3 regions of the Streptomyces sp. NPDC101152 genome follow, and region 3 is predicted to be linked to each of the others. Evidence: riboswitches for the same ligand, from Rfam matches in the RefSeq annotation. Region 3 holds a riboswitch; each other region holds the start of a gene.
The links. Region 3 has a riboswitch for cyclic di-AMP ahead of ACIRVK_RS03520 (transglycosylase SLT domain-containing protein). Riboswitches for the same ligand answer to the same signal wherever they lie in the genome.

Region 1 (10,021 bases), on a different contig from region 3:
GCCGGGGTTGCTCCACGGCCCCCGGCCGCCCGAATAATCGATCGCGCGAGCGATCACCGTGCGACACAATCGCCGGATGCCGACCACCGCGGAGCAGTTGCTCTCCGCACTCGAAGGACTGTCTTTCCCGGCCCGTCTCGCCCTCACCGCCAAGACCGCGCGCCTGCTCGTGGAGCAGGGGGAACTCGCTCCGCTCCTCACCGACCTCGACGCCCAAGGCCCCTACGGGCGCCGCCTCGCCGCGCTGGCCGCCCTCGTCGGCCGGGACGCCGGCTTCCTCGCCGCCCGGCTCGCCGACCCGGACGCGGTCGTCGCCGGGTACGCCCAGCGCGCCGCCCGCACCCTGCCCGTGCCCGACGCGGCGGTGGAGGCGGCGTACGACGACGCACCGGCCGCGCTGCGCGGACGGCTGGCCCGGCTGCTCGCCTCCGGCGGGCGTACCGCGCTCGCCGAGCGGCTGGTGGTGCGGCTCGGCGAGGAGTGGGGCGAGGCCGAGGCCGCGCGTCTGCTGCCCGCCTGCTCCACGCCCCTCGTCGCACAGGAGCTGCCCCGGCTCGCGCACGCCGTGGACAACTGGCCACGGCTCGCCCGGCGCCACCCCGGCCCGGTGCTGGCCCACGCCGAACGCGCCCTGGCCGACCGGTCCGACCACCGGGCCAGGGAGGAGTGGTGGCGCCAGAACGCCACGACGGTCGCCGCACTCGCCCCGCGCCTGCCCGACGGGGTCCTGGCCCTGCTGGAGCGGCACGGGCCGCCCGCCCTGCCGCCCGGTCTGCACGGCGGCCTCGGCGCGCTGGTCGACGCCGACGCCGAGCGGGTCGTCCGGTGGATCATCTCGCCAGACCGGCACACACCGCGTTACCAGCCCGCGCTGCCCCCCGGCGTGCTGCGCAGGCTGGTGCGGGCCGAGCCGCCGTCCCTGCCGATGCTGGGCCGCCACTGGCTGCACCGCCCCGGCCACCTGGCCGGACTGATGAAGGCCATGGCCCCCGGCAGCCGTGCGGCCTTCCTCGACGCGGTCACCGTGGACGGGACGGACGGGGACCCGGCCCTGAGCGTGCTCGACCTGCTGCCGCGCGAACGCCGCTGGGCCGAAGTGCGCAGGATCGCCGCCGACTTCGGCTCCCGGGTCGACGCATGGGACGAGCTGGACACACTCGCCCACGGCCCGTACGACGAGGCGCGCGCCGCGCTGCTCGCCGCGACCCGGCGCTCCGACGCGGACGAGCGCGCCGCCGCCTGGCCGCTGTTCGTCGCCTGCGCCGCCCGCGACGGCGGCCGGGAGGCGATCACCGAGGTGCTGAGCGTGGCCGGCCGGCTGCGCAACGACCAGGACCCCGTGCGCGAGGCCGCGCTGACGGCGCTCGCCCGGACGCCTCCGCGTCTGTTCGCCCCCGCCGACGCGGAGGCGCTCGACCGGATCGCTGTCGACGCCCTCGCGGCCCGGGACTGTTCGCCGAGCAGCCTGACGGCGCTGCGCACCCTCGCCGAGCGCATCCTGGTCGAACACGCCAGGGACGCGGAAACGCCCCTGCGCACCTGGGCGTTGAGCACCCTGGAGCGCATCGTGGGCCGGGTCGGCGTACCGGACTTCGGACCCCTGTACCGGGTCCTGCGGCGCGGCCAGGAGCACGAGGTGTTCGAGGCGCTGCGGCCCTGGCTGGAGGCCGCCGCGGCCAGGTCCGACTTCCGGCTGCTGCTCGGCCTGGCCGCCGCGTTCGGCCCGCGGGCCCGGCGGATGCCCGCACTGCAGGACATGCTCGCCCTGGCGCTGGAGCGCGGCGACGACCCGACGTTCGAGGCGGCCGCGACGCTGTGGCTGGCCGCGCCCGCCACCCGCCGGGACCGGGCCGCCCGGATCGTCGAGCGGGAGCCGTCGGCGGCGGTCCTCGCCCCGGTACGGCAGGTGCTCTCCCGCGACCGCACCGACCTGCTGGACGTCCTGCTGGCCGACACCCCGCCGTACGGGCGTTTCCTCGTGCCCGGCGCCGCGCGCCCGCTGCCGGACCTCACCGCCGCCGACCGCTGGCTGCCCCGCCAGCAGCGGGCCGCGGCACGGCTCGCCGAGCGGACGGCGGGGGACCGCTCGCTGCCGCTGGACGACCGGGCCTCCGCGCTCCGCGCCGCGGCCCCGGTGCCGGAGCTGGGCCTGGCCCTGGCCCTGCGGCACAAGGACGACGAGGAGGTGGTCGTCGCCGAGGCGGCGCTCGCCGCGCTGCCCTGGACCGACCGTCCCCAGGACGCGCTGCCGGTGCTGCTTGAGCAGGCGGGCGGCGACCGTGCCCGGGTCGCCGTGTACGCGGCGAGCCGAGCCGCCCGTTTCACCGCCCCCTCCGACCTGGCCCGTGCACTGCTTGCGTTGTTGACCGGGGAGCGGCCCGCGAAGGTGACCTCCCGCAAGGAGGCCGTACGTCTCGCCGCCCGCCATCTGCCGCCCCGTCAGGCGGTGGCGCTGCTCGCCCGCGGTTTCGACGAGGATGCCCACCCGGACGTGCGGACCGCCGTGATCCGCGCCCTGCCCCCGCTGCTGGGGGTGCCGGAGGCCTGGCGGCTGCTGGACGCCGCCGCACGGGACGACACCCCGGCCGTGCTCAGGGCGGTCGTGGAGGTGGGGCCATGGGAACTGGCCCAGGCGCACCGCGACCGGTACGCGGCGGCGGTCGACGCGGTCTACGCCGCCGGCCTGGCGTCGTGCGAGGGGTTCTCCGGCTGGGCCTTCCTGCGGGCGCTGGCCCCGTGGACCCGGTACGCGCCGGGGCTGGCCGACCGGATCGCCGGCACGGTGTGCGACCTGGGCAGCCGGGAGCACTGGGACCATGCGGCGTGGGTGCTGCGCGACCTGGTCTTCTCCGACCTGCCGCATCCGGTGTCCGGCGCGGCCGACGGCAGCGCCTTCCACTGCGCGGTGACCGGGCTGCTGGCCGCGATGCACACGCCCGAGGGTGGCGGCGAGGCCCTCGAGGACCGGGACCTGCCGGCCCTGCAACGGCTGCGCACCCTGGTGTCCCCGTCCGACAATGGGGGACGGCCCGAGGTACTGGAGGAGATCGCCGCGCTGCTCGCTCCCGAACCGCTGCTGGCGGCCGAACGCGCGGGCGTGCTGTGCCGGTTGGTGGACCGGACCGAGGAACCGGACCGGCTGCTCGGACGGCTGCTGGATCTGGCGGAGGCACTGGAGGGCAGCCCGACGGTGGTCACGCTCCAGGCCTCCACCCGGCTGGACGCGGGCTGGGCGCACCGGGCCCGGCCCGAGCGCGGCACGGCCCTGCTGGCGGCGGCCGAGCGGCTCGCCGGCGACGGCGGCACCGTCCCCGGTCTGCTCGCGGCGGGGCTGGTGGCCCGCACGGCCGGCAGCCTCGGCTGGCCGGACGAATGGCGGTCGCTGCTGCGTGTGCTGCGCCGCCATCCGGACCCGGACGTACGGCACAAGGCGTACGAGACGATGACGGCGACGGAGTGACGGGGCCGGGGCGCTTTTGCCTCTGAGGCAAGGAATTTGCCGTACAGGCAATCGACCGGCTGAATGGAGAGCATGAGCTCTCCCGAAGCCGAGACCGGTGCCGAGCCCCCGGCCGGGCCGGACCAGGTACTGCCCGCCGTCGCGCCGCAGCTTCGCGCCCTGCGCAGGCGGGCCGCCCTCACCCTGGAGGCGGCGGCGCGTACCGCCGGGCTGTCACCGGCCCATCTCTCCCGGCTGGAGACCGGGCAGCGCCAGCCCTCCCTGCCGATGCTGCTCACTCTCGCCCGTGTCTACGGTACGACGGTCTCGGAGCTGCTGGGCGAGACCGTCGCCGACCGGGACGCCGTCGTGCGCGGCGCCGCCATGGAACCGACCGCCGCGGGCGGCTGGACCTACTACCAGGCCGGCGCGCCCGGCCGCGGCATGCAGGCCCTGCGCGTCCACGTACCGCACGGCTCGCAGGGCGACATCGTGCGGGTGCACCCCGGTGAGGAGTGGCTGTACGTCCTGAAGGGACGGCTGCGGCTGCGCCTCGGGGACACCGCGCACCGGCTCGGACCGGGCGACAGCGCGCACTTCGACTCGCTGACCCCGCACCGGATCGCCGCCCAGGACGCCGATGGCGTCGAGCTCCTGTTCGTACACACCCTGCTGCAGAGCCCCACGGCCACCCTGTGCCTGGGCCCCGTCACCGGAGACACGCCATGAGCAACAGAAACATGGAAGAGAAGTTTCCCCGCGCCCTGTGGGTGCGGCTGATCATCTACATCGCGGTGGGCCACCTCTTCGCGGCCTTCGTCTACCTGTTGTTCGCGGTCGGCGCCAAGTAGCCCGGCGTCAGTCGAGCAGCCGCTCCCGCAGGCGCCCGCGGATCTCCGGCGTCACGCCGAGGCCCTGCTCCAGGTAGGGCTCGACGCCGCCCCACGTCTCGTCGATCGTCTCGAAGGCCGCCTGAAGGTATGTGGCGCGCGCCTCGAACAGGGGGCTGAGCAGTTCCATGACCTCGGGGGAGTAGCCGGCCCTGGAGGTGCTGCTGCGGCGCACCTTGTAGCGGCGGTGCTTGGCGTTCGACTCCAGGTAGTCGGCGACGATCGCCTCCCGCTCGACGCCCAGCGCGAGCAGGGTCACCGCTATGGACAGGCCCGCGCGGTCCTTGCCCGCCGCGCAGTGCAGCAGCGCGGGCAGGCTGTCCTCGGCGAGCGAACGCAGCACGCGCGCGTGCTCCTCGGTGCGTTCCCTGATGATCTTGCGGTAGGAGGCGATCATCCGGTTCGCCGCCCGGCCGTCGCCGAGGATCTCGCGCAACTGGTCGATCTCGCCGTCCCGGACCATCCTCCAGAACCCGGAGCCGTCCGCCGGATCCGACAGCGGCAGGTTCACGTTGCGCACCCCCGGCAGTTCGACGTCCGGGCCCTCCAGCTTGTGGTCCGCGGCGTTGCGGAAGTCGAAGATCGTGTGCAGTCCCAATGAGGACAGGAACGCGGCGTCCTGCTCCGTGGCGTGCGCCAGATGGCCGCTGCGGAAGAGCACTCCGTGCCGCACCCGTCGTCCGTCCGTCGTCGGCAGGCCGCCCACGTCGCGGAAGTTGCGCACTCCGGCCAGCTCCGGTTCGGTCGACGGGATCTGCTGCGTCACGGGGGCTCCTCCCATTCGGCCCCGCCGGCGCGGCTCGGCGACGGGCACCTCCTCGACCATACCGGTCGGTACGGCAATGAGTTGTCCACAGGCGTTGCCGCCGGGGGCCGCCGCCGTTGATGATGTTGCTGCTTGATCGCACCTGTTCGAATGTGTGGGGGCTAGATGCTCGAGATCTCCGACAACGGCCGTACCTGGCTGCTGACCGGCCCGGCCAGCGGCTACGCCGTCCATCTCACCGAGGACGACGAGCTTCTGCACCTGCACTGGGGGCCGCGGATCGCGCTCGCCGACGCCGAGGCGCTCGCCGTCCGTCCGCTGCCCGTCTACCGGCCCTTCGAGTCGCAGCTGGACGGCCGCGAGGAGTACCCGGTCGAGGGCGGCCCACGGTTCACGCGGCCCGCTCTGTCCGTGCGCACCGAGGAGCGGCGCGGCACCGAGTGGCGCTTCGAGGCGTACGAGGCGGAGGGCGACCACCTGCGGCTGCGCTTCCGCGACGGCGGGCTCCTCGTCACGCTGCACTACCGCATGCGGCGCGACGTGGTGGAACGCTGGGTGACCCTCGACAACGAGGGGCCCGCGCCCCTGGAACTGCTGCGCGCCGACGCCGCCACCTGGACGCTGCCCGACCGCGAGGGCTGGCGGCTGTCCCAGCTGCACGGCCGCTGGGCCGCCGAGTCCCTGCTGACCGCAGCGCCGCTCACCCATGGCGAGAAGGTCATCGGCAGCCGCCGCGGCCACACCGGCCACCAGCACCTGCCCTGGGTCGCCCTCGACACGGACGCCACCGAGGAGCGCGGCGAGGTCTACGGCTGCGCGCTCGGCTGGTCCGGTTCCTGGCGGATCGCGGTCGCGCAACTCCCCGACGCGCGCGTGCAGATCACCGGCGGCGCCGGCTACGACGACTCCGGGCTGCTGCGCCTGGCCGCGGGGGAGTCGTACACCACGCCCGTCTTCGCCGGCCTGTGGAGCGAAGGCGGATTCGGGGGCGCGAGCCGGGCCTGGCACGCCTACCAGCGTGCCTACGTCATCCCCGACGCCGACCGGGACCGGCCGGTGCTGTTCAACTCCTGGGAGGCGACCGAGTTCGACATCTCCGAGGAGCAGCAGGGGGTGCTCGCCCGCCGTGCCGCGGCCATCGGCGTCGAACTGTTCGTCGTCGACGACGGCTGGTTCGGCAAGCGCACCAGCGACCGCGCCGGACTCGGCGACTGGACCCCCAACCCCGACCGCTTCCCCAAGGGCCTGGCGCCGCTCGCCGACTACGTGCACGCGCTCGGCATGCAGTTCGGCATCTGGGTCGAGCCCGAGATGGTCAACCCGGACAGCGACCTCTACCGCGCCCACCCCGACTGGGTGCAGTACCAACCAGGACGAAAGCGGACGGAGTTCCGCAACCAGCTCGTACTGAACCTGGCCCGCGAGGACGTCCAGGAGTACCTCTGGGAGCAACTGGACGCCCTGCTGTCCAGCGCCTCGATCGACTACGTGAAGTGGGACTTCAACCGCTGCTTCACCGACGCGGGCTGGCCCGGCGACCCCTACCCGCAGCGCCTGTGGGTCGACCACGTCCGCGCCCTGTACGCCCTCCTCGACCGGCTGCGGGCCGCCCACCCGGACGTCGCCTTCGAGTCCTGCTCGGGCGGCGGCGGCCGGATCGACCTCGGCATCATGAGCCGTACCGACCAGGTGTGGACCTCCGACAACACCGACCCGCTCGACCGGCTCGCCATCCAGCACGGCTTCAGTCAGATCCATCCCGCGCGGGTGATGGCCGCCTGGGTCACCGACAGTCCCAACACCCAGCTCAACGGCCGGGTCAGCTCGCTGCGCTTCCGGTTCGTGAGCGCCATGGCGGGCGTGCTGGGCGTCGGCGGGGATCTCACCCAGTGGACCGAGGAGGAGCTCGCCGAGGCTCGCGACTGGGTGAGCCTCTACAAGGAGATCCGCCCCTTGGTCCAGCACGGCGACCTCCACCGGCTGCGGCCCCCGACGGGCGGCCTGTGCGCGGTGCAGTACGTGCGTGGGAACGAAACCGTCGTCCTCGCCTGGCTCCAGGCCCAGAGTTACGGAGAACCCGTACCGGCCCTGCGGCTGCGCGGGCTCGACCCGGCCGCGTCGTACGAATGCCCTGAAACGGGCGAAATTCATCGAGGGGCCGTTCTGTCGCATCACGGACTGGTCACCGGATTGCGCGGCGACCTCGATGCGACAGTCATCCGGCTGCGCCGCATCTGAGCCTTCTGTCCGAATTGCTGGCTTCATTCCAACTCGCTCTGGAATGGGAAATGCTGGAGCACCGTCACGTGAGGAGCGTCATATCCGTGACGGTGCGTTGCACGTCATGTTCACGTAATTCATCTGCTCTTCAAGGGTGTTCGGGTGATGTGGACGTTCGGTAATTCACGGAGGGTGACCGTGAATTCCGGCAGTCGATCTACGGAAACGCATTCCACGGGAACCGGCGCTTGTCCCTCTGCGTCCTGGTCGCTTACGTTCGCCACCAATCCGGACGGACGCCCAGTCCTGCCGCCGCCCGGAGCCCGCACAACTCACCCGTGAACGGCAGGAGCGGGGGACCCACAGGTACGACGCCTGTTCCGGTCTCCGGAACGGCTAGGGGTAAAGCCGCGCCGAAAAAACGCGGCCGGGCATCTCCAGCCCGCACCCGACAGCTCACCTCGCAGGCGACGGAGAGGAATTCGCCATGCCCGCGAAGGGTAAGCACCGCCGCCCGAAGCCCAAGCGCTTCACCCGCTCCATCGCCGTCGCCGGAACCGGCGGCGCCGCTCTCGCCCTGCCGCTCATGGGGGCCACCGGCGCCCATGCGGCCACCGCGCAGTCCGCCCCCCGGTCGGTTTCCGAAAAGGCCGTCCAGTCCCTTCCGGCCGTCGGTAAGAAGGCGACCGAAAAGAAGACCGCCGCCAACCATCGGGGTGTGCGCACCTATTCGGTCCGGGCCGGCGACTACCTCTCGAAGATCGCCGACGAGCAGCACGTCCGGGGCGGCTGGCACAAGCTGTACGCGGACAACCGCCAGGCTGTCGGCGCCGACCCGTCGCTGATCCACCCGGGCCTCAAGCTCACCCTCGACGGCGGGGCGACGCCGACCGCCACCACCAAGTCCGCGTCCCCCTCCGCCGCGTCGTCCTCTTCCGCTTCCTCTTCCTCGTCGAGCGCCTCCTCCGCCCCGAAGGTCACCCAGGCCGTCGCGTCGACCGCCACCGGCTTCAACCTCCCCGTGACCGGCGGCACCATCGGCACCGGCTACCACGTCGCCGGCAGCATGTGGGCCAGCGGCTACCACACCGGCGTCGACTTCGTCGTCCCGACCGGCACCCCGGTCAAGGCCGTGGGCGCGGGCACCGTCGTCACCGCCGGCTGGGGCGGCGCGTACGGCAACCAGGTCGTCATCAGGCTCGCCGACGGCTACTACGCCCAGTACGGCCACCTCTCCCAGATCTCCGTCTCGGTCGGCCAGAGCGTGACCCCGGGCGAGCAGCTCGGCCTCTCCGGCGCCACCGGCAACGTCACCGGTCCGCACCTGCACTTCGAGATCCGCACCACGCCAAACTACGGCTCCGACGTGGACCCGGTCGCCTACCTCCGCTCCAAGGGCGTCGCCGTCGGCTAGCCCCCGCCGACCACGCGCCCGACACGCCGCCGAAGGCCGGACCCCGATCCCCGGGTCCGGCCTTCGGTGTTGCGGTCGTGTGGCGGGGCGTCAGGCGGTGTCGACAGCACGGGTCGTCCCCCGCGGCCGCGGCGAGCGCCGTACCCCGCCATCGCGGCCGGCTCCTCGCCCACGACGACTTCCGGCACGGCCTCGGCAACGAACCATGTCCGGATCGTCTCCGACTGCTCGACGGTCCGCTGGTGGAACAACGGGCGACTTCAGGGTCTGGCGGTTCACCCGTCAACATCCCTGATCCGAGGGGTATTCCGGTCTTGGTGAACCCTTTGGCAGTGGTTTATCTCACCGCCCGTCAACCCTTTCCTACGGTCGCGTAGGTCACATTCGAAGGTGAATCATGGCCGCCGTGGCAGACGATTCGAAAAGTGACAGCAGAGACAGCGGAGCAGTGATCGGGTCGTACGTCGCGGTGGGGGACAGCTTCACCGAGGGCGTGGGAGATCCCGGTCCCGACGGGGCGATGGTCGGCTGGGCGGACCGGTTCGCGGTGCTGCTCGCGGACCGGCGCCCCGAGGGCGACTTCTCCTACGCCAACCTCGCCGTGCGCGGCAAACTGCTCGACCAGATCGTGGCGGACCAGGTCCCGCGGGCCGTCGAACTCGCGCCGGACCTGGTCTCCTTCTGTGCCGGCGGCAACGACATCATCCGGCCCGGCACCGACCCGGACGAGGTCGCCGAGCGTTTCGAGCGGGCGGTGGCGACGCTCACCCGGGCCGCCGGCACCGTGATGGTGACGACGGGCTTCGACACCCGTGGCGTGCCCGTGCTCAAGCACCTGCGCGGCAAGATCGCCACCTACAACGGGCACGTACGGGCCATCGCCGACAGGTACGGCTGCCCCGTGCTGGACCTGTGGTCCCTCAGGACCGTCCAGGACCGCAGGGCCTGGGACGACGACCGGTTGCACCTCTCGCCCGAGGGGCACACGCGCGTGGCGCTGCGGGCCGGCCAGGTCCTCGGCCTCGAGGTGCCGGCCGATCCCGACCAGCCCTGGCCGCCGCTGCCGCCGCGCGGCACCCTCGAGGTGCGGCGGGACGACGTGCACTGGGCGCGCGAGTACCTGGTGCCGTGGATCGGGCGCCGGCTGCGCGGCGAGTCCTCGGGCGACCACGTCACGGCGAAGGGCACGCTGTCGCCGGACGACATCAAGATGCGGATCGCCTCGGTGGCGTGAGGGCGGTGGGCGTCCCCCGGCGCGGGACGGGGGACGCTCACCCCTCTGATGCGGTCGA
Region 2 (10,021 bases), on a different contig from region 3:
GGGTGCCCGAGGCCGCGGCGTCCGGCTCGGGTGCGGTGCTGACCGCCGCCGACAGCGCCTCGGCGAGCCCGCCGAGCTCCACGTGCACGACGAGCACCGGTTTGCCGGGGACCTGGTCGGCGGCGGACTTCAGTGCCTGCGCCAGTTCGGCGTCCGCGACCGACGCCTCGCCGATCGCCGGGATGGCGGTGACGACCACCGCGTCGCAGGAGTCGTCGCCGAGGGCCCGAAGCAGCGCCGCGTGGAAGTCGCCCGCCGTGGCACCCGTCGTGAGGTCCAGGGGCCGGTGCGGCCTGAGTCCCTCGGAGAGACAGGCGTCGTAGGTGAGCAGGCCCAGCGACTCGGAGTTCCCGAGGATCGCCACCCGCGGCCCGGCCGGCAGCGGCTGCCGGGCCAGCAGCAGCCCCGCGTCGACGAGTTCGGTGATGGTGTCGACCCGGATCACCCCGGCCTGCCTGAGCAGCGCGGACACGGTGGCGTGCGGCAGCCGGGTCGCCCGTACGGCGTGCCCCTGCGGCGCGGAGCCGGCGCCCTGGACGACGACCAGTGGTTTCGCGGCCGCGGTGCGCCGGGCGAGGCGGGTGAACTTGCGGGGGTTGCCGATGGACTCCAGGTACATGAGGACGACATCGGTGTCGGGGTCGTCGTACCAGTACTGGATGACGTCGTTGCCGGAGACGTCCGCGCGGTTGCCGGAGGAGACGAAGGTCGACACGCCGGTGACGCCGGTGACGCCGCCGCCGCGCCGGTGCAGCCGGGACAGCAGGGCGATGCCGATGGCGCCGGACTGGGCGAACAGGCCTATGCGGCCGGGGCGGGGCATCTCGGGGGCGAGGGAGGCGTTGAGCCGCACCTCGGGGGAGGTGTTGATGATCCCGAAGGCGTTCGGCCCGATGATCCGCATGCCGTACGTGCGCGCGTGCCGGACGAGTTCGCGCTGGCGCTCGCGCCCGTCGGGGCCGCTCTCGGCGTACCCGGCGGAGACGACGACCAGTCCCTGCACGCCGTGCTCGCCGCACTCGGTGACGACCTCGGGGACGTGCTCGGCCGGTACGGCGACGACCGCGAGGTCGACGGGCCCGTCGATGTCCCGCACCGAGCGGTGGGCGGGGACGCCGTCGAGTTCCTTGAGGTCCTCGGGGAACGCCTTGTTCACCGCGTACAGCTGTCCGGCGTAACCGGCTTCCTTGATGTTGTCGAGGATGCCGCGGCCGACGCCCCCGGGGGTGCGTCCGGCGCCGACGACGGCGACCGAGCCCGGCACCAGGAGCCGCCGTACCGACCGCGCCTCGGCGCGCTGCTCACGCGCGCGCTGGACGGCGACGGAGCGGTCGGTGGGTTCGAGGTCGAACTCCAGGCGCACGACGCCGTCCTCGAAGCTGCGCTTCTGGGTGTACCCGGCGTCAGTGAACACCTTGATCATCTTGGTGTTGGCGGGCAGCACCTCGGCGGCGAAGCGGCGGATGCCGCGCTCGCGCGCGACGGCGGCGATGTGCTCCAGGAGGGCGGAGGCGACGCCGCGGCCCTGGTGGGCGTCCTGGACGAGGAAGGCGACCTCGGCCTCGTCGGACTCGGAGGCGGGCAGCCCGTCGGCGCCGATGCGGTCATAGCGTACGGTGGCGATGAACTCGCCGCCGACCGTGGCCGCGAGTCCCACCCGGTCCACAAAGTCGTGGTGCGTGAAGCGGTGGACGTCCTTCGCGGACAGGCGCGGGTAGGGCGCGAAGAAGCGGTAGTACTTCGACTCGTCCGACACCTGCTCGTAGAAGCTGACCAGCCGGTCCGCATCGTCAACGGTGATGGGGCGGATGCGCGCGGTGCCGCCGTCGCGCAGCACCACGTCGGCTTCCCAGTGGGCGGGGTACTCGTGCCGGTCCGACGAGGTCTGCATGGGCCCCAGACTACGGCTCGCGTCCGACAACGGCGCGAGGCAGTCTGTGGACGACGACCGAGCAGTGCGAGGGACGGAGGTCGGGCCGAGGCCGCGGCCCGACCACTCACCCCGGACGGAACGAAGGTCCGCTCCGGAGACGCTTCACGTTGTGGGAAACTGGTCTAGACAACCCTGAACACCGAAGGGCAGCATCACATGGCTGAGCGCCGCGTCAACGTCGGCTGGGCCGAGGGCCTCCACGCCCGCCCCGCTTCCATCTTCGTCCGGGCCGCCACGGCCGCAGGTATCCCGGTGACGATCGCCAAGGCCGACGGCAACCCCGTCAACGCGGCCTCCATGCTGGCCGTTCTGGGCCTGGGCGCCCAGGGCGGCGAGGAGATCGTCCTCGCCTCCGACGCCGAGGGCGCGGACGCCGCCCTCGACCGGCTCGCCAAGCTGGTCGCCGAGGGGCTCGAGGAGCTTCCCGAGACCGTCTGATCACGGCACCACAGAAGGGCTCGTCCGAATTACCGGGCGAGCCCTTCGCATTTCCCGCGCCCAGGCCGCAGAATTCTCCGCGACGGGCAGCATGAATAACCCCCCTGCGAATTCTCTTCTCTTTGTATACGGCGCTCGTGTTAATGCCGCAGGCTCGGCGTGTTTACGGCATGTTGCGAGTTCCTCACACCGTTCACCCGTTCAGGGGCGCCGAAACGCAGCCGGTGCGCCGCGGCGGAGCGCTCGGTGTGCAGGGCCGTGATCGCCCGCGCGCGCTCGCCGTCGCCGCGCGCCACGGCGTCGACGATCGCCCCGTGCTCGGCCCAGGACTCGACCGGGTCGGCCGGCGCCTCCACGGTGTACATCCAGGCGATCTTGTGGCGCAACTGGGTCAGCGTCGAGGTCATGGCGGGGCTGCCGGAGGCCTGGGCGAGCGTCTCGTGGAACCAGGCCCCCAGGGACCGCAGATCCTCGCTGTTGCCCCTCCTGGCCCGCTCCTGGCCCAGCCTGACCAGGCCGCGCAGCACCTTGAGATGAGCCTCGGTGCGCCGCTGGGCGGCCCGTGAGGCGCCGAGCGGCTCCAGGAGCAGACGCATCTCCAGCAGGTCGGAGGCCTCCTGCTCGGTCGGCTCGGCCACGCACGCGCCCGCGTGCCGGCGGGTCACGACGAAGCCCTCGGCCTCCAGGGTGCGCAGGGCCTCGCGGACGGGGACGCGCGAGACGCCGTAGCGGCGGGCGAGGAGTTCCTCGGTGAGGCGGCTGCCGCGCTCGTAGACACCCGCGACGATGTCGTCCCGGATGGCCGTGCACACCGAGTGCGCCGGAATACGCATGTCCGACCTCCGCCTTAATCCCCGTGAAACGTCGACCATTGACGTGTGTTCCGTGACTCTATTGCAATGGGCGGGAATTTCCGACGGCGGACCGGAATCCATGGATATTTTTTGGCCAGCGGGGCGGCACAAACGGCGAAAACCCCGGCTCGGGGAGCCGGGGCCTTCACGGGATCTCGCGATCCTTCGTCAGACGTCCACGCCGTGCGAGCGCAGGTAGGCGACGGGATCGATGTCGGAGCCGTACTCGGGGGTCGTACGGGCCTCGAAGTGCAGGTGCGGTCCGGTCGTGTTGCCGGTCGAGCCGGACAGGCCGATCTGCTGGCCGGTGGCGACCTGCTGGCCGACGGAGACCCCGATGGACGACAGATGGCCGTACTGGGTGTACGTCCCGTCGTTCATCTTGATCACGATCTGGTTGCCGTACGCGCCGCCCCAGCCGGTCTGGACGACCGTGCCGTAGCCGACCGCGTGGACGGTCGTGCCGGTGGCGGCGTGGAAGTCGATACCGGTGTGGCTGCCGGAGGACCACAGCGAACTGCTGGCCTTGTAGCCCGTGGAGACGTACGAGTCGGAGATCGGCGCGACGAACGTGTTGAGGCGCTTGCGCTCGGCCTCGCGGGCGGCGCGCGCCTTTGCCTCGCGGGCCTGCTTCGCCTCGGCCTCGGCCCTCTTGCGCGCGGCCTCCTCGGCCGCCTTCTTGCGGGCGGCCGTCTCGGCGGCCTGCTTCTGCGCGGCGGCCTGGGCGTCGATCTTGGCGGCGATCGAGTCGCCGATGGTGATGACGGGGGTGAGGCCGGTCTGCTCGACCGAGTTGTCGGCGGCGAGCGCGGGGGCCGCGAGGGAGCCGACGACGCCGGTGGCGGCGAGGGCCGCGACGCCTGCGGCGTGGGCGGTGGAACGCTTGATCCGGCTGGGAAGACGGTGCTTCCCGGTGGCGCACATGAACGCCATGTACAGGCTGGTCCTTTCCTTCCTTCTCGCCTACCGGGTTAGCTGACGGGTTCGGAGCAGGAAGGTCTCCTACGGACCCCCTCGCTGCACGCGCGGGCGTCCGATTCACCCCAGGGACTGACTTGGGTCCCCGGCTCCCCTGGCTCGCGCCGTACGGGGACTCGGCGATGACTGTCCGGTGCCGCGGGTGCGGCGCGGTGCCTGACGGACAGCCCGGACGACGCTAAGCGGGGCGACTTTCAATTCCCAAACGGATCACGGAGTTTGTAGCGCATCCCACAGGGCAAACAGCCCACTCTCCTTCAAATTTCCTTCAATTCGGACATACGAGGGCCCTGGTGACGCTTCCGTCACCAGGGCCCCGCCACGCACGCGTGCCGCTACTCGGCGGAGACGACGGTCACTTCACCGATGTTCAGGGCCTCGACGGCCTCCTTGATCTCGGCCGCGTCACCGACGAGGACGGTCACCAGGCGGTCCACCGGGAAGGCGCTCACGACGGCCGCGGTGGCCTCCACGGTGCCCGTCGCGGCGAGCTGCTGGTACAGCGTCGCCTGGTAGTCGTCCGGCAGGTGCTGCTCGACCTGGTCGGCCAGCGTGCTCGCCACGGCCGCCGCGGTCTCGTACCGCAGCGGCGCCACCCCGACGAGGTTCTGGACGGCGACATCGCGCTCGGCGTCGGTCAGGCCCCCCTCCGCGAGGGTGCGCAGCACCTTCCAGAGGTCGTCGAGCGCCGGTCCGGTGTTCGGGGTGTCGACGGAGCCGCTGATGGCGAGCATGGCGGCGCCGGTCCCGTCCGGGGCGGAGCGCAGGACCTGGCCGAACGCGCGCACACCGTAGGTGTAGCCCTTCTCCTCGCGCAGGACGCGGTCCAGGCGCGAGGTGAGGGTGCCGCCGAGGCAGTACGTGCCGAGCACCTGCGCGGGCCACACGCGGTCGTGCCGGTCGGGGCCGACGCGGCCGATGAGCAGCTGCGTCTGCACCGCGCCGGGACGGTCCACGATGATCACGCGCCCGGTGTCGTCCGCGGCGACGGGGGGCACCGGGCGGGGTTCGGCCCGGGAGCCCGTCCAGGCGCCCAGGGTCTCGCCCAGGAGGGCGTCCAGGTCGATGCCGGTGAGGTCGCCGACGACCACGGCGGTGGCCGTCGCGGGCCGGACGTGGCGGTCGTAGAAGGCGCGGACGGCGGCCGCGTCGATCTTCTCGACGGTCTCCTCGGTGCCCTGGCGCGGGCGCGACATGCGCGAGGTCGCCGGGAACAGCTCCTTGGAGAGTTCCTTGGCGGCACGGCGGGAGGGGTTGGCCAGCTCGTGCGGGATCTCGTCGAGACGGTTGCGGACCAGCCGCTCGACCTCGCTGTCGGCGAAGGCGGGCGCCCTGAGGGCGTCGGCCAGCAGACCGAGCGCCTTGACCAGCCGCGAGGCCGGGACCTCGAGGCTCAGGCGCACGCCCGGGTGGTCGGCGTGCGTGTCGAGGGTGGCGCCGCAGCGCTCCAGTTCGGCGGCGAACTCCTCGGCGGAGTGCTTGTCGGTGCCCTCGGAGAAGGCGCGCGCCATGATCGTGGCGACACCTTCCACGGCGGCCGGCTCGGCCTCCAGGGGCGCGTCCAGGAGCACCTCGACGGCGACGACCTGCTGGCCGGGCCGGTGGCAGCGCAGCACGGTCAGGCCGTTGCCGAGCTCCCCGCGCGTGGGCGCCGGGAACGCCCAGGGCCTGGCCTCGCCGGCCTGGGGCTGCGGGTGGAAGTCCATCGTGGCGAGCTCGGTCACTTGGCCGCCTCCTCGTTGTCGTCGCCGGCTTCGACCGTGGCCTCGGCCTCGGGGTCTTCGGGGGGATCGGCGTCCTCGGCGGGTTCTCCTGCGATCGGCTCGTAGACGAGCACCGCGCGGTTGTCGGGCCGCAGGCGGGCCCCGGCGACCTCCCGGACCTCCTCCGGGGTCACCGACAGGACGCGCTCGACGGCGGTGAGGGCGAGCTGCGGGTCGCCGAACAGGACGGCGAACCGGCACAGTTCGTCGGCGCGGCCCGCGACCGTGCCGAGCCGGTCCAGCCACTCGCGCTCCAACTGCGCCTGCGCGCGCTCCATCTCCTCCGCCGTCGGGCCCTGGTCGGCGAACCGGGCGAGTTCCTCGTCGATGGCTTCCTCGATGACCCGCACCTCGGCGTCCCCGGACGTCTTCACGTCCAGCCAGCCCAGGGAGGGCGCCCCGGCCAGCCGCAGCAGGCCGAAGCCGGCCGCGACGGCCGTCTGGTCCCGGCGTACCAGCCGGTTGTACAGGCGGGAGGACTCACCGCCGCCGAGGACGGTCAGCGCCACGTCGGCGGCGTCGCACGCGCGTGTGCCGTCGTGCGGGAGCCGGTAGGCGGCCATCAGGGCGCGCGCCGGGACCTCCTCCTCGACGACCTCGCGCAGCTGCTCGCCGATGACCTCGGGCAGCGAGCCGTCGCGGGGCTCGGGCTTGCCGTCGTGCGAGGCGATGGAGCCGAAGTACTTGTCGATCCAGGCGAGCGTCTGCTCGGGGTCGATGTCGCCGACGACCGACAGGACGGCGTTGTTGGGTGCGTAGTAGGTACGGAAGAACGCGCGCGCGTCCTCGAGGGTCGCCGCGTCCAGGTCGGCCATCGAGCCGATCGGGGTGTGGTGGTAGGGGTGGCCCTCCGGGTAGGCGAGGGCGGTCAGCTTCTCGAACGCGGTGCCGTAGGGAACGTTGTCGTAGCGCTGCCGGCGCTCGTTCTTGACCACGTCCCGCTGGTTCTCCATGGACTCCTCGTCCAGGGCGGCGAGCAGCGAGCCCATCCGGTCCGCCTCCAGCCACAGCGCGAGCTCCAGCTGGTGGGCGGGCATGGTCTCGAAGTAGTTGGTGCGCTCGAAGCTGGTCGTGCCGTTGAGCGAACCGCCCGCGCCCTGCACCAGCTCGAAGTGGCCGTTGCCCTTGACCTGTCCCGAGCCCTGGAACATCAGGTGCTCGAAAAGGTGAGCCAGGCCGGTACGCCCCTTGACCTCGTGCCGGGAGCCGACGTCGTACCAGAGGCACACCGCCGCGACCGGGGTCAGGTGGTCCTCGGAGAGCACCACGCGCAGGCCGTTGGCCAGGCGGTGCTCGGTCGCTGTCAGGCCCCCGGTGCCTGCCTGGTCTGTGGCCGTGTGACCCATGGGCATGTACGTCCCTTCGATCGCGGTCGCGGTGATGGGAACCGCGGTTTTGCTGCCGGTCCTGCCACTGTATGCAAGCGTGCGGACCCGCGGCGAAGTTCCCGGGGGAGGTACGCCCACAGCGGATCGCGTAGCCTGCGGGCAGCCGCGGTGAGGGTGACCCGCGCGCCGGGCCGGACCGCCGACCGAGGGTCCTGGCCCGCGTTGTCAGTGCCGCGGTCCACAATGGTCCGCGTCAGTTACCGTCAAACGCTTCAGCAAGGAGCCGGCAGCGATGGCCCGCCGCAGCACGAAGACCCCGCCGCCCGACGACTCGTTCGAGGAGCGGATCCTCGACATCGACGTCGTCGACGAGATGCAGGGCTCCTTCCTCGAGTACGCGTACTCGGTCATCTACTCCCGAGCCCTGCCGGACGCCCGGGACGGCCTCAAGCCGGTGCACCGCCGCATCGTCTACCAGATGAACGAGATGGGCCTGCGCCCCGACCGCGGCTATGTGAAGTGCGCGCGCGTGGTCGGCGAGGTCATGGGCAAGCTGCACCCGCACGGCGACGCGTCGATCTACGACGCTCTGGTGCGCATGGCCCAGCCCTTCTCGATGCGGGTGCCGCTGGTCGACGGCCACGGCAACTTCGGCTCGCTGGGCAACGACGACCCGCCGGCCGCCATGCGGTACACCGAATGCCGTCAGGCCGAGGCGACCAGCCTGATGACCGAGTCGATCGACGAGGACACGGTCGACTTCGCCCCCAACTACGACGGCCAGGAGCAGGAGCCGGTCGCCCTGCCGGCCGCCTTCCCGAACCTGCTGGTGAACGGCTCGTCGGGGATCGCGGTCGGCATGGCGACGAACATGCCGCCGCACAACCTCGCCGAGGTCATCGCCGCCGCCCGCCACCTGATCCGCTACCCGAACGCCGATCTGGACACCCTGATGCGGCACGTCCCGGGCCCCGACCTGCCCACCGGCGGCCGGATCGTGGGCCTCGCCGGCATCCGGGACGCCTACGAGAGCGGCCGCGGCACCTTCAAGATGCGCGCCACGGTCGAGATCGAGACCGTCACCGCCCGCCGCAAGGGCCTGGTGGTCACCGAACTTCCCTTCACGGTCGGCCCGGAGAAGGTGATCGCCAAGATCAAGGACCTGGTCGGCTCGAAGAAGATCCAGGGCATCGCCGACGTCAAGGACCTCACCGACCGCCAGCACGGCCTGCGCCTGGTCATCGAGATCAAGAACGGCTTCGTGCCGGAGGCCGTCCTGGAGCAGCTGTACAAGCTGACGCCGATGGAGGAGTCCTTCGGCATCAACAACGTCGCACTGGTGGACGGCCAGCCGCTCACCCTCGGCCTCAAGGAGCTGCTGGAGGTCTACCTCGACCACCGCTTCGAGGTCGTGCGCCGCCGCAGCGAGTTCCGCCGCGGCAAGCGGCGCGACCGCCTGCACCTGGTGGAGGGTCTGCTGACGGCGCTCGTCGACATCGACGAGGTCATCCGTCTGATCCGCGCCAGTGACAACAGCGCGCAGGCGAAGGAGCGCCTGATGGAGCGCTTCTCCCTGTCGGAGATCCAGACCCAGTACATCCTGGACACCCCGCTGCGCCGCCTGACCCGGTACGACCGCATCGAGCTGGAGTCGGAGAAGGAGAGGCTCAACGCGGAGATCGCGGAGCTGACCCGGATCCTCGACTCGGACGCCGAGCTGCGCAAGCTGGTCTCCGCCGAACTGGCCGCGGTGGCCAAGAAGTTCGGCACCGAGCGGCGTACGGTCCTGCTGGAGTCGGCCGGCGCGGCCGCCGCCGTACCGCTGCAGGTCGCGGACGACCCGTGCCGGGTGCTGCTGTCCTCGACGGGCCTGCTGGCGCGTACGGCGAACGGCGAGCCGTTCCTGGAGGACGCCGACGCCCGGCGCGTGAAGCACGACGTGATCGTCTCGGCCGTGCCGGCGACCGCGCGCGGCGAGGTCGGCGCCGTGACGTCCTCGGGCCGTCTGCTGCGGATCAACGTCGTCGACCTCCCGCAGCTCCCGGAGACGGCGTCGGCGCCGAACCTCTCGGGCGGGGCGCCCCTGTCGGAGTTCCTCTCCCTGGAGGACGAGGAGACGGTGGTCTGCCTGACCACGCTGGACGAGTCCTCCCCCGGTCTCGCCCTCGGCACCGAACAGGGCGTCGTCAAGCGTGTGGTCCCCGACTATCCGTCCAACAAGGACGAGTTGGAGGTCATCACGCTCAAGGAAGGCGACCGGATCGTCGGCGCGGTGGAGCTGCGCACCGGCGAGGAGGACCTGGTCTTCATCACGGACGACGCCCAACTGCTCCGCTACCAGGCCTCGCAGGTACGCCCGCAGGGCCGTCCGGCGGGCGGTATGGCCGGCATCAAGCTGACCGAGGGCGCGAAGGTCATCTCCTTCACGGCGGTCGACCCGGCGACGGACGCGGTGGTCTTCACGGTCGCGGGCTCCCGGGGCACGCTCGACGACTCGGTCCAGACGACGGCGAAGCTGACCCCGTTCGACCAGTACCCGCGCAAGGGCCGCGCCACCGGCGGTGTCCGCTGCCAGCGGTTCCTGAAGGGCGAGGACTGCCTGTCCCTGGCCTGGGCGGGCCCGGTCCCGGCCAAGGCGGCCCAGAAGAACGGCACCCCGGCCGACCTCCCGGAGATCGACCCGCGCCGCGACGGCTCGGGCGTGTCCCTGCCGAAGACGGTGGCGGT
Region 3 (10,021 bases):
CGACCTCGGGGCACGGATCCGACGACCACCTGATGTCGGCCTGGTGGATCGTGGGCTCGTACCTCCTGCTCGGCCTCGGCGACATCCTGCTGGAGACCTCCGGCATGTCGGCCACGACGAAGCTCGCCCCGGCCGTCTTCGCCAGCCAGACCATGTCCCTCTGGTTCCTGTCCCTCGCCCTCGCCAACGGCATCCAGGCCCAGACCGTGAAGCTGTACGACGACGTCTCCAAGCCCGCCTACTTCGGCGTCAACGGCGCGATCGCGGTGGCCGCCGGCCTGGCCGTGGCGGCCGCCGCGCCCTGGCTGCGCCGCACGATGCACCCCGTCCACTGAGGTCACCGCGATGAGCCCGCACATCCGTACGTCCTTCCCGCACGAGACGACCCACGAGGACGCCTGGATCCCCCTCACGGACGGCACACTGCTGTACGCGCGCGTGTGGCGCCCTTTGACGAACGAGCCCGTACCGGCGCTCCTCGAATACCTCCCCTATCGCCTCTCCGACTGGACCGCGCCCCGCGACCACCAGCGCCACCCCTGGTACGCCGGCCACGGCTACGCCTCCGTCCGCGTCGACATCCGGGGCCACGGCAACAGCGAGGGCATCCCCGGCGACGAGTACTCGGCGACGGAACTCGCCGACGGCGTCGAGGTCGTCAACTGGCTCGCCGCGCAGCCCTGGTGCGACGGGAAAGTGGGCATGTTCGGCATCTCCTGGGGCGGCTTCAACTCCCTTCAGATCGCGGCCCTCGCGCCCGAACCGCTCAAGGCGGTCGTCACGGTCTGCTCAACGGACGACCGCTATGACAACGACGTGCACTACATGGGAGGTTCCGTCCTCGCGGTGGACATGCACGCATGGGCGGCGACCATGCTCGCTTTCGCCGCCCGCCCGCCGGACCCCCTGTACGTCGGCCCCGTCTGGCGGGAGATGTGGCTGAGGCGCCTCGAGACGATCGACCCCTTCATCCACACCTGGCTGGCCCACCAGACACGGGACGAGTACTGGCGCCACGGCAGCGTCTGCGAGGACTACGGCGCGATCCGGGCGGCCGTCCTCGCGGTGGGCGGCTGGCACGACCCGTACCGCGACACGGTGCTGCGCCTGGTCGAACACCTCCCGGCGGACCGGGTGCGCGGCCTGATCGGCCCCTGGTCGCACCAGTACCCGGACCGCGGCCTGCCGCCCGGCCCGGCGATCGGCTTCCTCCAGGAGACCCTGCGCTGGTGGGACCACTGGCTGAAGGGGGCCGACCCGGGGGCGATGGAGGAACCGCTGCTGCGCGCGTACATCAGCGACTCGCACCGCCCGGCGACGGTGTACGGGGTGCTGCCGGGGCGGTGGGTGGGGGAGGGGGCTTGGCCTTCGCCGGGGGTGAGGGTGGTGTCGTACGGGCTCGGGGACGGTGCTGTGTCACATGCCACTGATCCGAACGGTGGTGTGTCACACACCACCCCCGTCCCCGTCCGCTCCCCCCAGCACACCGGCACCGACGCCGGCCGCTTCTTCCCCTTCGGCAACGATGCCGATCTCCCGCCGGACCAGCGCGAGGAAGACGGGCGGTCGGTCTGCTTCGACTTCGCGGTGACCGAGGAGACGTGGGTGCTGGGCCGCCCGCGAGTGCGGTTGCGGGTGACCTCGGAGGTGCCACGCGGTCAGATCGCCGTACGGGTTTGCGACGTCGCACCCGACGGCGCCTCGACCCTGGTGACTCGGGGCGTGCTGAACCTCTCGGCGCGGCACGGCCGCGACAGGAACCTCCCCTGGCCGACCGGCGCCACCGAGGACGTCGACTTCGAACTGAACGGCATCGGACACGCCTTCCCGGCCGGCCATCGCATCCGGCTGGCCGTCTCCTCCGCGTACTGGCCGTGGATCTGGCCGCAGCCCGGTTCGCAGGCGGGCTTCGCCCTGGACCCGGCGGGCAGTGCGCTGGAACTTCCGGTACGCGCGCGTGCGTCGGACGAGCCGGCGATCACCTTCGAGGAGCCGGAGCAGGCCGGACCGCTCGGCGTGAACTCCCCCGTCACGCTGGACGAACCGCGCCCCGAACGGCTGGTCGTGCGGGACGTGGCCAAGGGCGAGTGGCGCCTGGAGGTCGACCCGCGCTACGGCGGCACGCGCGTGTACCCCGACGGCCTGGAGTTCACGGAGGACGCGTTGGAGACGTACACGATCCGGGAGGCCGATCCCCTGTCGGCCCGTACCCGCTCGGACTGGTCGATCCGGCTGCACCGGCCGGACCTGCCCTGGGAGACGACGATCCGTACGCGCTCCGAGGTCACCTGCGACGCGGAGGCGTTTTTCACCTCCAATGAGGTGATTTGCACGGAAGGCAACGAAGTGACCTTTCACCGGACCTGGGAGAAGCGGATTCCACGCACGGCCGGTTGAGGGCGAGTTGAGGTCATTGCCCGAATTGCCGCTCTTGTCTTCACCAGTGACTTGACTCACGCCGGAGCATGATCCGCACTTCGGGTGCATTTCGACCGGTACGCCTTTGCCCAAGCGTCAGTTGAAGCTTGGCAACAGCAAAGGATCAAGCACCCCATACGCCTCCGATCAAGGTCAATAGGGGTGATGTGTGAATCCGGCACTTGTTCCGGGCATGTGCTCTCGCATACGTTCCCGGCCTGTCGGGCGGACGCCGAATCCTGCCGCCGCCCGAACCACCAACCGAGAACGCACGGCAGGAGCGGGGGAACCAGGTAGGCCGCCGGACCGGATGTCTGTGGGCATTCGGGACGGCTCGGGGTGAAGTCGCACCGCCGTACGGCGGTGCGGCCGGGCATCTCCCGCCCGAACCCGACAGCTCACCTCGCAGGCGACGGAGAGGAACCTCGTCATGTCTGCTGCCGTTCAGCACCGCCGTACCCGAACGTCCCGCATCGTCCGCAAGCTCGCCGTCATCGGCACGAGCGCCGCCGTCCTCGCCCTCCCGGTCATCGGCGCGACCAGCGCCTCCGCGGCCACCACCAACGTGGTCACCGCCTCCTCGCTCGGCTATGCCAACAACCTGGACGGCTGGATCCGCGCCTCCCTCCACGTCATGGCGCAGCACGGGATTCCCGGCTCGTACAACGGCATCTACCGCAACGTGATCCGCGAGTCCTCGGGCAACCCGCTCGCCATCAACAACTGGGACTCGAACGCGCTCCGCGGCACGCCGTCGAAGGGCCTGCTGCAGGTCATCGACCCGACGTTCGCCGCGTACCACGTGGCCGGCACCTCGTACGACCCGTACGACCCGGTTGCCAACATCACCGCCGCCTGCAACTACGCGGCCGCGCGCTACGGCTCGATCGACAACGTGTACGGCGCCTACTGAGCCGGCCAACGCTTCAGAAGAGTCTCTCGAGGACGACGGCGATGCCGTCGTCCTCGTTCGACAGGGTGATCTCGTCGGCCACGGCCTTGAGTTCGGGGTGCGCGTTGGCCATCGCGACGCCGCGGGCGGCCCAGTCGAACATCGGGATGTCGTTGGGCATGTCGCCGAAGGCGATGGTCTCGTGCGGGCCCAGACCCAGGTGTCCGGCGGCCAGCGCGAGGCCCGTCGCCTTGGTGATGCCGCAGGGCTGGAGTTCGACGGTCCCGGGTCCCGACATCGTGACGGTGGCCAGCGAGCCGACGACCGAACGGGCCGTCGCCGCCAACTCGTCGTCGGACAGGTACGGATGGCGCAACAGCACCTTGCTGATGGGTTCGCACCACAGGTCGTCGCGCCGCTCGACCCGTACGGCGGGCAGCGTGGGGTGGGGCATCAGGTACCCGGGTTCGATGAGTGTGAGCCCGTCGACGCCGTCCTGGTCGACGGCCGCGTACACCTGGCCCACCTCGGCCTCGATCTTGCCGAGGGCGGTCTCGGCCAGCTCCCGGTCCAGGGTGACGGACCACAGCAGACGGTCCGCGCCGGCGTCGTACACCTGCGCGCCCTGTCCGCACACCGCGAGCCCCCCGCTGCCCAGGTCGTCGAGGAGCGTCCGCACTCTCGGGGCCGGCCGGCCGGTCACCACGAGGTGTCGGGCACCGGTGCCGGTCACGCGCGCGAGAGCGGCGAGGGACCGGTCGGACAGGGTGTCGTCGCCTCGAAGAAGAGTGCCGTCCAAGTCGGTGGCGATGAGGGCATATGCGGTGGGTGCGGCCATGATCAGAGAATACGGACCGGACACGCCCCCGACTCATCCCAAACCGGTCGACCGGCCTGTTCACCGCGGCCAGACCAACTCCCTTTCCGGCAGCGGCGCTTGGCAGGAACGCCCGCACCGAGCCCCGCCCCTGGTCGCGGCGGAGGAACACGGCGGTTCCCGGTCGGCGTCGGGTGCGAGGCCCGTCACTCGTACGGGGCGATCGGCCCGGGCGGCGAACCCGGGTGAGCGGCCGTGGGGACGTGACCTGCGGCCGCTCGTCGCCGACCGGGGTTCAGCCGTGCGCCGCCGCCAAGTGCCGAGCGAGCCTCGGGGACGCGAATTCCGTGCCGCAGACGAAGCGCATCACCGGGCCGTACGAGGCCGCGGCCGGCAGGCCGGTGAAGTACAGGCCGGGGACCGAGGAGACGTATCCGGCGCCCAGCTTGGGCGTGCCGCGGCTGACGGCGAGGTGGGTACGCAGTTCGGGGCCGAGGAAGTCCATCGCGGCGATGTCCACCCGGTATCCGGTGGCCGCGATGACGTGGTCCGCGGAGAGGTTCTCCGTAGCGCCGCCGAGGGTGCGCACGGTGAGCGTCGGGCTGCCGCCGTCGGCATCGGTCCGTACGATCCGCTCGACCTCGCTGACCTGCACCTTGCCCTCGAAGCGGTCGCGCAGCCACCAGGCGCCGAGCGGGCCGAGGACCCGGCGGACCAGGTAGTGGCGCACCTCGGCCGGAAGATAGCGGTAGGGGTGCGGGTAGTAGCTCAGCGCCCACAGGGACCAGGCGCGGCCGAAGGGCGACTCGGGACGGAGTTTGGGCTGCTCCCAGGGCGGCGCGCCGAAGGCGACCCTGCCGCGGCCGCGGGAGACCACCCGCACCCGGGCACCCGCCTCCGCCGCCAGCACGGCCGTCTCGAGCGCGGACTGGCCGGCGCCGACCACGATGAGGTCCTTGCCGGAGTACCGCGTGAGGTCGTGGTGCTGGGAGCTGTGGGAGACGGGGCCCGTGGGCGTGGGCCCGTCCGCCGCGGCGGCCAGTTCGGCGGGCAGGTGTGCGAGGCCGTGCAGCCCGGTCGCCACGACGACCGCCCGCGCGGTGAACAACTCGCCTGAGTCCAGCTTCAGTTCGAAGCCGCCGCCGCTGGCGCGGTCCACCGAGACGACCCGCATCTGCTCCAGCTCGGGCACGAGTTTCTGCTGGAACCACTCGCCGTACGCGATGAAGGTCTCGACCGGGATGATGTCCTCGTCGGTGACCAGCCGCCGGATGCCGGCGGCGTCGCAGTAGTCGGCGAGGGTGTGCCCCTGCTGCGGCGCGTCCAGGCTGGAGGCCACGGGCGTCGACTTCAGGAGCATCTTGGCGGGCATGTGGTCGCGCCAGCTGACCATGGGCTCGCCGAACACGCGGACCGGGATGCCGCGTGCGCGCAGATGGGCGGCGGTGGACAGGCCGAACGGCCCGGCGCCGATGATCGCAACCGGTTGAATCACGAAGTCCCTCCCCAGGACGGTCTTTTCGCCACTTCGTGTGGTTCGGTTCGGACGGCTGACCGGTCGGCTAGCCACCCGAACTGGTGGTATTGCCACGGCGGTTGGTCCGCCACAGCTGATACAGGTGCTTCGCGCCCGGCCGCACGAAGCGTGCGAGCATCGTGAGGAACGGCAGCGGGTCGTCACCCGCGAGCCAGGCCAGCTCCGTCCCGCTCGCGCGCGCCGGTGCGTGCGGCGTCGTGTAGCCGCTGCGGCGGTAGGCGAGCAGGGCGGGCAGGTCGATGTTCTCCACGATGTACCGGTGACCGGCTCGCTGTTCCCCCTCCGGGACGGTGCGGCCGGTCAGGTCCAGATGCATGGCGCGGACGACGTCCACCCCCGACTCGTTCTCGAAGAGCCGGAACTGGGCGCCCATACGGGGGTTGAAGTCGAGGAGCTTGTACCGTCCGTCGCGCCGGTCGAAGCGCAGGTCGAGGTCGATGACGCCGGTGAAGCCGATCTGCTTGATGAAACGCGCGGCGAGGTCCGCGAGTTCCGGGTTGTCGACGACGTACGCGTTCGCCGTCATTCCGGCATGCGGCGGCCAGGAGCGCACCTTCACGCCGGTGAACATGGCGAGCGGGGTCGAGTCCTGGTCGAAGTAGGCGTGCACGATCCAGTCCTCGGCGTCCTCCCTGGGCAGGTACTCCTGGAGGATCACGCCGGGATGCTCGCCCCAGTCGCGGGCGAGCCGCAGCAGGCCCTCGCGGGTGGCGATCCTGGTCGTGCCGTTCACCGCGGGCCGCCTGCGCCGCAGGAACGCCTCGCGGTTCTTGGCCACCACCGGGAAGCGGGCCTTCTCGGCGAAGGTCACGATGTCGTCGTACGACTGCGGGAACGCGGCCGTGGGGGTCGGGATGCCGTGCTCCACGCACAGTTCGTGCAGGCCCTGTTTGCTGGCCAGGCGGCGCGGCAGATCCGCTTCCACGCGAGGGAAGAGGAAGCGGCCGGCGAGTTCGCCCTGGTGCTCGGCGATCAGGACGGCGGCCTCCTCGTCGGTGGGGACGAGCACGGTGGGGCGGCCGATGCGGCGCCCGACCCGCAGCAGACCCTCCACCAGGTGGCCGGGGTCCTCGGTTCCGGTGGTCGGCCAGACGAAGGCCTTCTTGAGGTAGCGGGAGGAGGCGGCGGGCGTGTAACGGTCCTCGGTGATCGCGTACATCGGCACGCCGAGTCGGCCCAGGCTGCGGATCGCGCCCACACCGCCGTGGTGCAGCGGATAGTCGCCGAACTTGACGATCAGGCCCGGCACGTCACGGTCGGCCTCGAAGGGCACACTGCTCGTGCTCCTGGCCACGGGTCCCCCCACGCGTCCCCCCTACGGACCGGACCCACCCCGTCCGTGTCCCCCAAAGGACGCTAAGCCGGAATTGGGGCATCCGACAAGGCCAATTCGGACATTGCAAACTCTTTAGGCACTGCCCAAGACGGCGGGCGCACCCGTAACGTGTGCCATGACCAGCCGGAACGCACGAGAGCGAGGCAGCACCCGATGCCCCCCTTCGATGTCCCCGAGGGCGATCCCTTCGGTCCGCACAACCTTCCGTACGGCGTCTTCTCGCCCGCCGGTTCGACGCAGCGGAGCGTCGGCGTCCGGCTCGGCGACCACGTCCTGGACGCGGGCGCGGCGGCGCGGGCGCTGGGCTCGCCGTACGCCTCCCTGCTCGCGCGGCCCTCGCTCGACCCGCTGCTCGCGGCGGGCCGTACCGCCTGGTCGGAGGTGCGGCGCGGGCTGACGGCGTGGGTGACCGAGCCGGCTCATCAGGAGGCGATCGCGGGGTTCTTCCACCCCCTGCCCTCGGTGACGCTGCACCTGCCTTTCGAGGTCGCGGACTACGTCGACTTCTACGCGTCGGAGAACCACGCGCGCAATGTCGGGCAGATCTTCCGGCCCGACGCGGCGGACTCGCTGACGCCGAACTGGAAGCACCTCCCGATCGGCTATCACGGGCGGTCGGGGACGGTGGTGGTCTCGGGAACCGATGTCGTGCGGCCTTCGGGCCAGCGGAAGGCTCCGGGGGACGCGGAGCCTGTCTTCGGGCCCTCGGCCCGCCTCGACATCGAGGCCGAGGTGGGTTTCGTGGTGGGTGTGCCGTCCAGGATGGGAACGTCCGTGGGGCTCGGGGAGTTCCCGGAGCACGTGTTCGGGCTCTGCCTGCTCAACGACTGGTCGGCGCGCGACATCCAGGCCTGGGAGTACGTCCCGCTCGGCCCCTTCCTCGGCAAGTCCTTCGCCACGTCGGTGTCGGCCTGGATCACCCCGCTGGAAGCGCTGGAGCACGCGCGCGTGGCGCCGCCGCCCCGCACGCACGCGTTGTTGCCGTATCTGGACGACTCCGGCCCGGACGCCGAGCCCGGCGGTTACGACCTGCGGATCTCCGTCGCCGTCAACGGCCATGTCGTCTCCGAGCCGCCCTTCTCCACCATGTACTGGACGGCCGCGCAGCAGCTGGCCCACATGACCGTGAACGGGGCCTCGCTGCGGACGGGCGACCTCTACGGGTCGGGCACGGTGAGCGGTGCGGAGCCCTCGCAGCGCGGGTCGCTGCTGGAACTGACCTGGAACGGACGCGACCCGCTGGAACTCCCGGAGGGCAAGCGGACGTTCCTGGAGGACGGGGACGTGGTGACGCTGTCGGCGTGGGCGCCGGGCCCGGACGGGGTGCGGCTGGGGCTGGGGGAGGTCACGGGACGGATCGTGGCGGCACGAGAGGACTGACCGGTCAAGGCCGGTGAGCCGATCATGGTCGGGTGAAGGGGCGGATCCCCCTGCGGGGACGGGGAGTTGGCGTGTGACGGCGGCTGTACGGGACGTAGTGGGTCGGTCTTGTCTCCTGACTCCTGGCGGCTTCGCCGTCATACTGGCGGCGGGCGACTTGCGCGCCGAGCCGGTTGCCCCGCCCTCGCCCCTTTCCCTCGACCAGGATCCGGAGCCCGTGGCATGACGTACTGCCTGCTCCTGCTGAGCGTCGTGGCCCTGACGGCCGCCGTGCCGGTCCCGCGTGCCCTGGTGCGGGCCGCCTGGCCCGAGCGGGAGCCGGTCGTCGCGCTGTGGGTGTGGCAGTGCCTGGTCGCCACCGTCCTGCTGTGCTGTCTGACGGCCCTGGTGCTGGGCACGGCGGCCGTCTTCCACACCGTCCGCGACCACGTCTTCGCGCCGGCGCCCCCGGCGGTGACGGCGGCGTACGACCTGTCCGTCGCGCCGGTCTGGGCGGCGGCCCTGACCCTGCTGCTGGCCTGCGGTGCCGCCTGGACGACCGCGATGCTCGCCCGCGAGCTGGTCGAGGCGCGGCGGCGGCGCGGGGTGACGCGGGCACATCTGCGTGAGCGGGCGCCCGACCTGCCGGCGGGGTTGGAGGCGGCGACGCGGGGACCGCTGCTGGTGCTGGAGGACGAGTACCCGGACGCCTGGTGGATGCCGGGTCACCCGGCCCAGCTGGTCGTCACGACGGGCGCGCTGCACCGGCTCACCGACCCGCAGCTGGACGCCGTCCTCACCCATGAGCGGGACCACGCGCGCGCCCACCACGACTGGCTGCTGCACCTGTCGACGGCGCTGGCGACGGGCTTCCCGCGGGTGCCGCTGTTCGCCCACTTCTGCGACCAGACGCACCGGCTGGTGGAGCTGGCGGCGGACGACACGGCATCGCGGCGCTGCGGTCACCTGACGACCGCGCTGGCGCTGATCGAGCTGAACCAGCACCGCGGGGTGCTGTCCTGCGCCTCCAGTCACCGCCTGCTCGGCGAGCGGGTGGACCGGCTGCTGGAGCCGCCGCCGAGGCTCGGCCGCCGGCACCGGGCGCTGACGACGACGGTGGCCGCGCTGGTGCCGTTGCTGCCCTTGCTGATCACGTTCGCTCCGGGGTTGACCGCGTTGTCGTGATCCTCCGGGACTGCCGCGCGATGTGGCAGATCTTGCCGGCAGAGCAACCGTTTCTGCTGTTCAGTGCCTTGCCTGACGGCTCGGCAGGTGGCGCAACACCGCCGCAACACTTCGTTCCCTACCGGCTCGGTATGGTTCGAGACATGCCACCGACCGACCGCATCCGCGACCACGCCGGACAGGGCGCGACCACCGTCGCGGCCCACCGGGCGCGGCGCCGGGCGCGCGCCGATCAGGCCAGGCAGCTCGCCGACCTGCTGCGCCACCAGCTGCTGGCCGGCGGCTTCCCGGACGGCACGCTGCCGCACGAGACGACCCTCGCGGCGGACTACCGCGCCACCCGCAACACCGTCCGCCAGGCCCTGGACCTGCTCAGGGCCGAAGGCCTTGTCGAGCGACTGCCGGGTGTCGGCACCGTCGTCGTCGCCCAGAAGTACCCGCACGGACTGGACCGCCTGATGGGCCTCGCGGAAACCC

Region 1: it holds a riboswitch for cyclic di-AMP, as region 3 does, so the genes downstream of both, ACIRVK_RS27800 (peptidoglycan DD-metalloendopeptidase family protein) here and ACIRVK_RS03520 (transglycosylase SLT domain-containing protein) in region 3, are expected to answer to the same signal.
Region 2: it holds a riboswitch for cyclic di-AMP, as region 3 does, so the genes downstream of both, ACIRVK_RS32625 (M23 family metallopeptidase) here and ACIRVK_RS03520 (transglycosylase SLT domain-containing protein) in region 3, are expected to answer to the same signal.

What each region holds. Positions count from the first base shown of each region.
Region 1 is NZ_JBIWPO010000025.1:24,229-34,249, reverse strand. Features, by position in the region: gene ACIRVK_RS27825 (hypothetical protein) at 77-3,460, shown strand; gene ACIRVK_RS27820 (helix-turn-helix domain-containing protein) at 3,533-4,168, shown strand; gene ACIRVK_RS27815 (DUF6126 family protein) at 4,165-4,290, shown strand; gene ACIRVK_RS27810 (tyrosine-protein phosphatase) at 4,298-5,095, opposite strand; gene ACIRVK_RS27805 (alpha-galactosidase) at 5,261-7,333, shown strand; cyclic di-AMP (ydaO/yuaA leader) riboswitch at 7,639-7,798, shown strand; gene ACIRVK_RS27800 (peptidoglycan DD-metalloendopeptidase family protein) at 7,803-8,729, shown strand; gene ACIRVK_RS27795 (SGNH/GDSL hydrolase family protein) at 9,178-9,963, shown strand; gene ACIRVK_RS27790 (TetR/AcrR family transcriptional regulator) at 10,001-10,021, opposite strand, start outside.
Region 2 is NZ_JBIWPO010000035.1:33,282-43,302, forward strand. Features, by position in the region: gene ACIRVK_RS32610 (GNAT family N-acetyltransferase) at 1-1,891, opposite strand, end outside; gene ACIRVK_RS32615 (HPr family phosphocarrier protein) at 2,090-2,371, shown strand; gene ACIRVK_RS32620 (GntR family transcriptional regulator) at 2,512-3,204, opposite strand; gene ACIRVK_RS32625 (M23 family metallopeptidase) at 3,394-4,158, opposite strand; cyclic di-AMP (ydaO/yuaA leader) riboswitch at 4,172-4,335, opposite strand; gene ACIRVK_RS32630 (M16 family metallopeptidase) at 4,539-5,927, opposite strand; gene ACIRVK_RS32635 (M16 family metallopeptidase) at 5,924-7,318, opposite strand; gene ACIRVK_RS32640 (DNA topoisomerase (ATP-hydrolyzing) subunit A) at 7,587-10,021, shown strand, end outside.
Region 3 is NZ_JBIWPO010000002.1:206,174-216,194, reverse strand. Features, by position in the region: gene ACIRVK_RS03530 (peptide MFS transporter) at 1-335, shown strand, start outside; gene ACIRVK_RS03525 (CocE/NonD family hydrolase) at 346-2,397, shown strand; cyclic di-AMP (ydaO/yuaA leader) riboswitch at 2,655-2,845, shown strand; gene ACIRVK_RS03520 (transglycosylase SLT domain-containing protein) at 2,849-3,331, shown strand; gene ACIRVK_RS03515 (HAD family hydrolase) at 3,345-4,148, opposite strand; gene ACIRVK_RS03510 (FAD-dependent oxidoreductase) at 4,423-5,622, opposite strand; gene ACIRVK_RS03505 (ATP-grasp domain-containing protein) at 5,690-6,958, opposite strand; gene fahA (fumarylacetoacetase) at 7,154-8,380, shown strand; gene ACIRVK_RS03495 (M56 family metallopeptidase) at 8,603-9,544, shown strand; gene ACIRVK_RS03490 (GntR family transcriptional regulator) at 9,688-10,021, shown strand, end outside.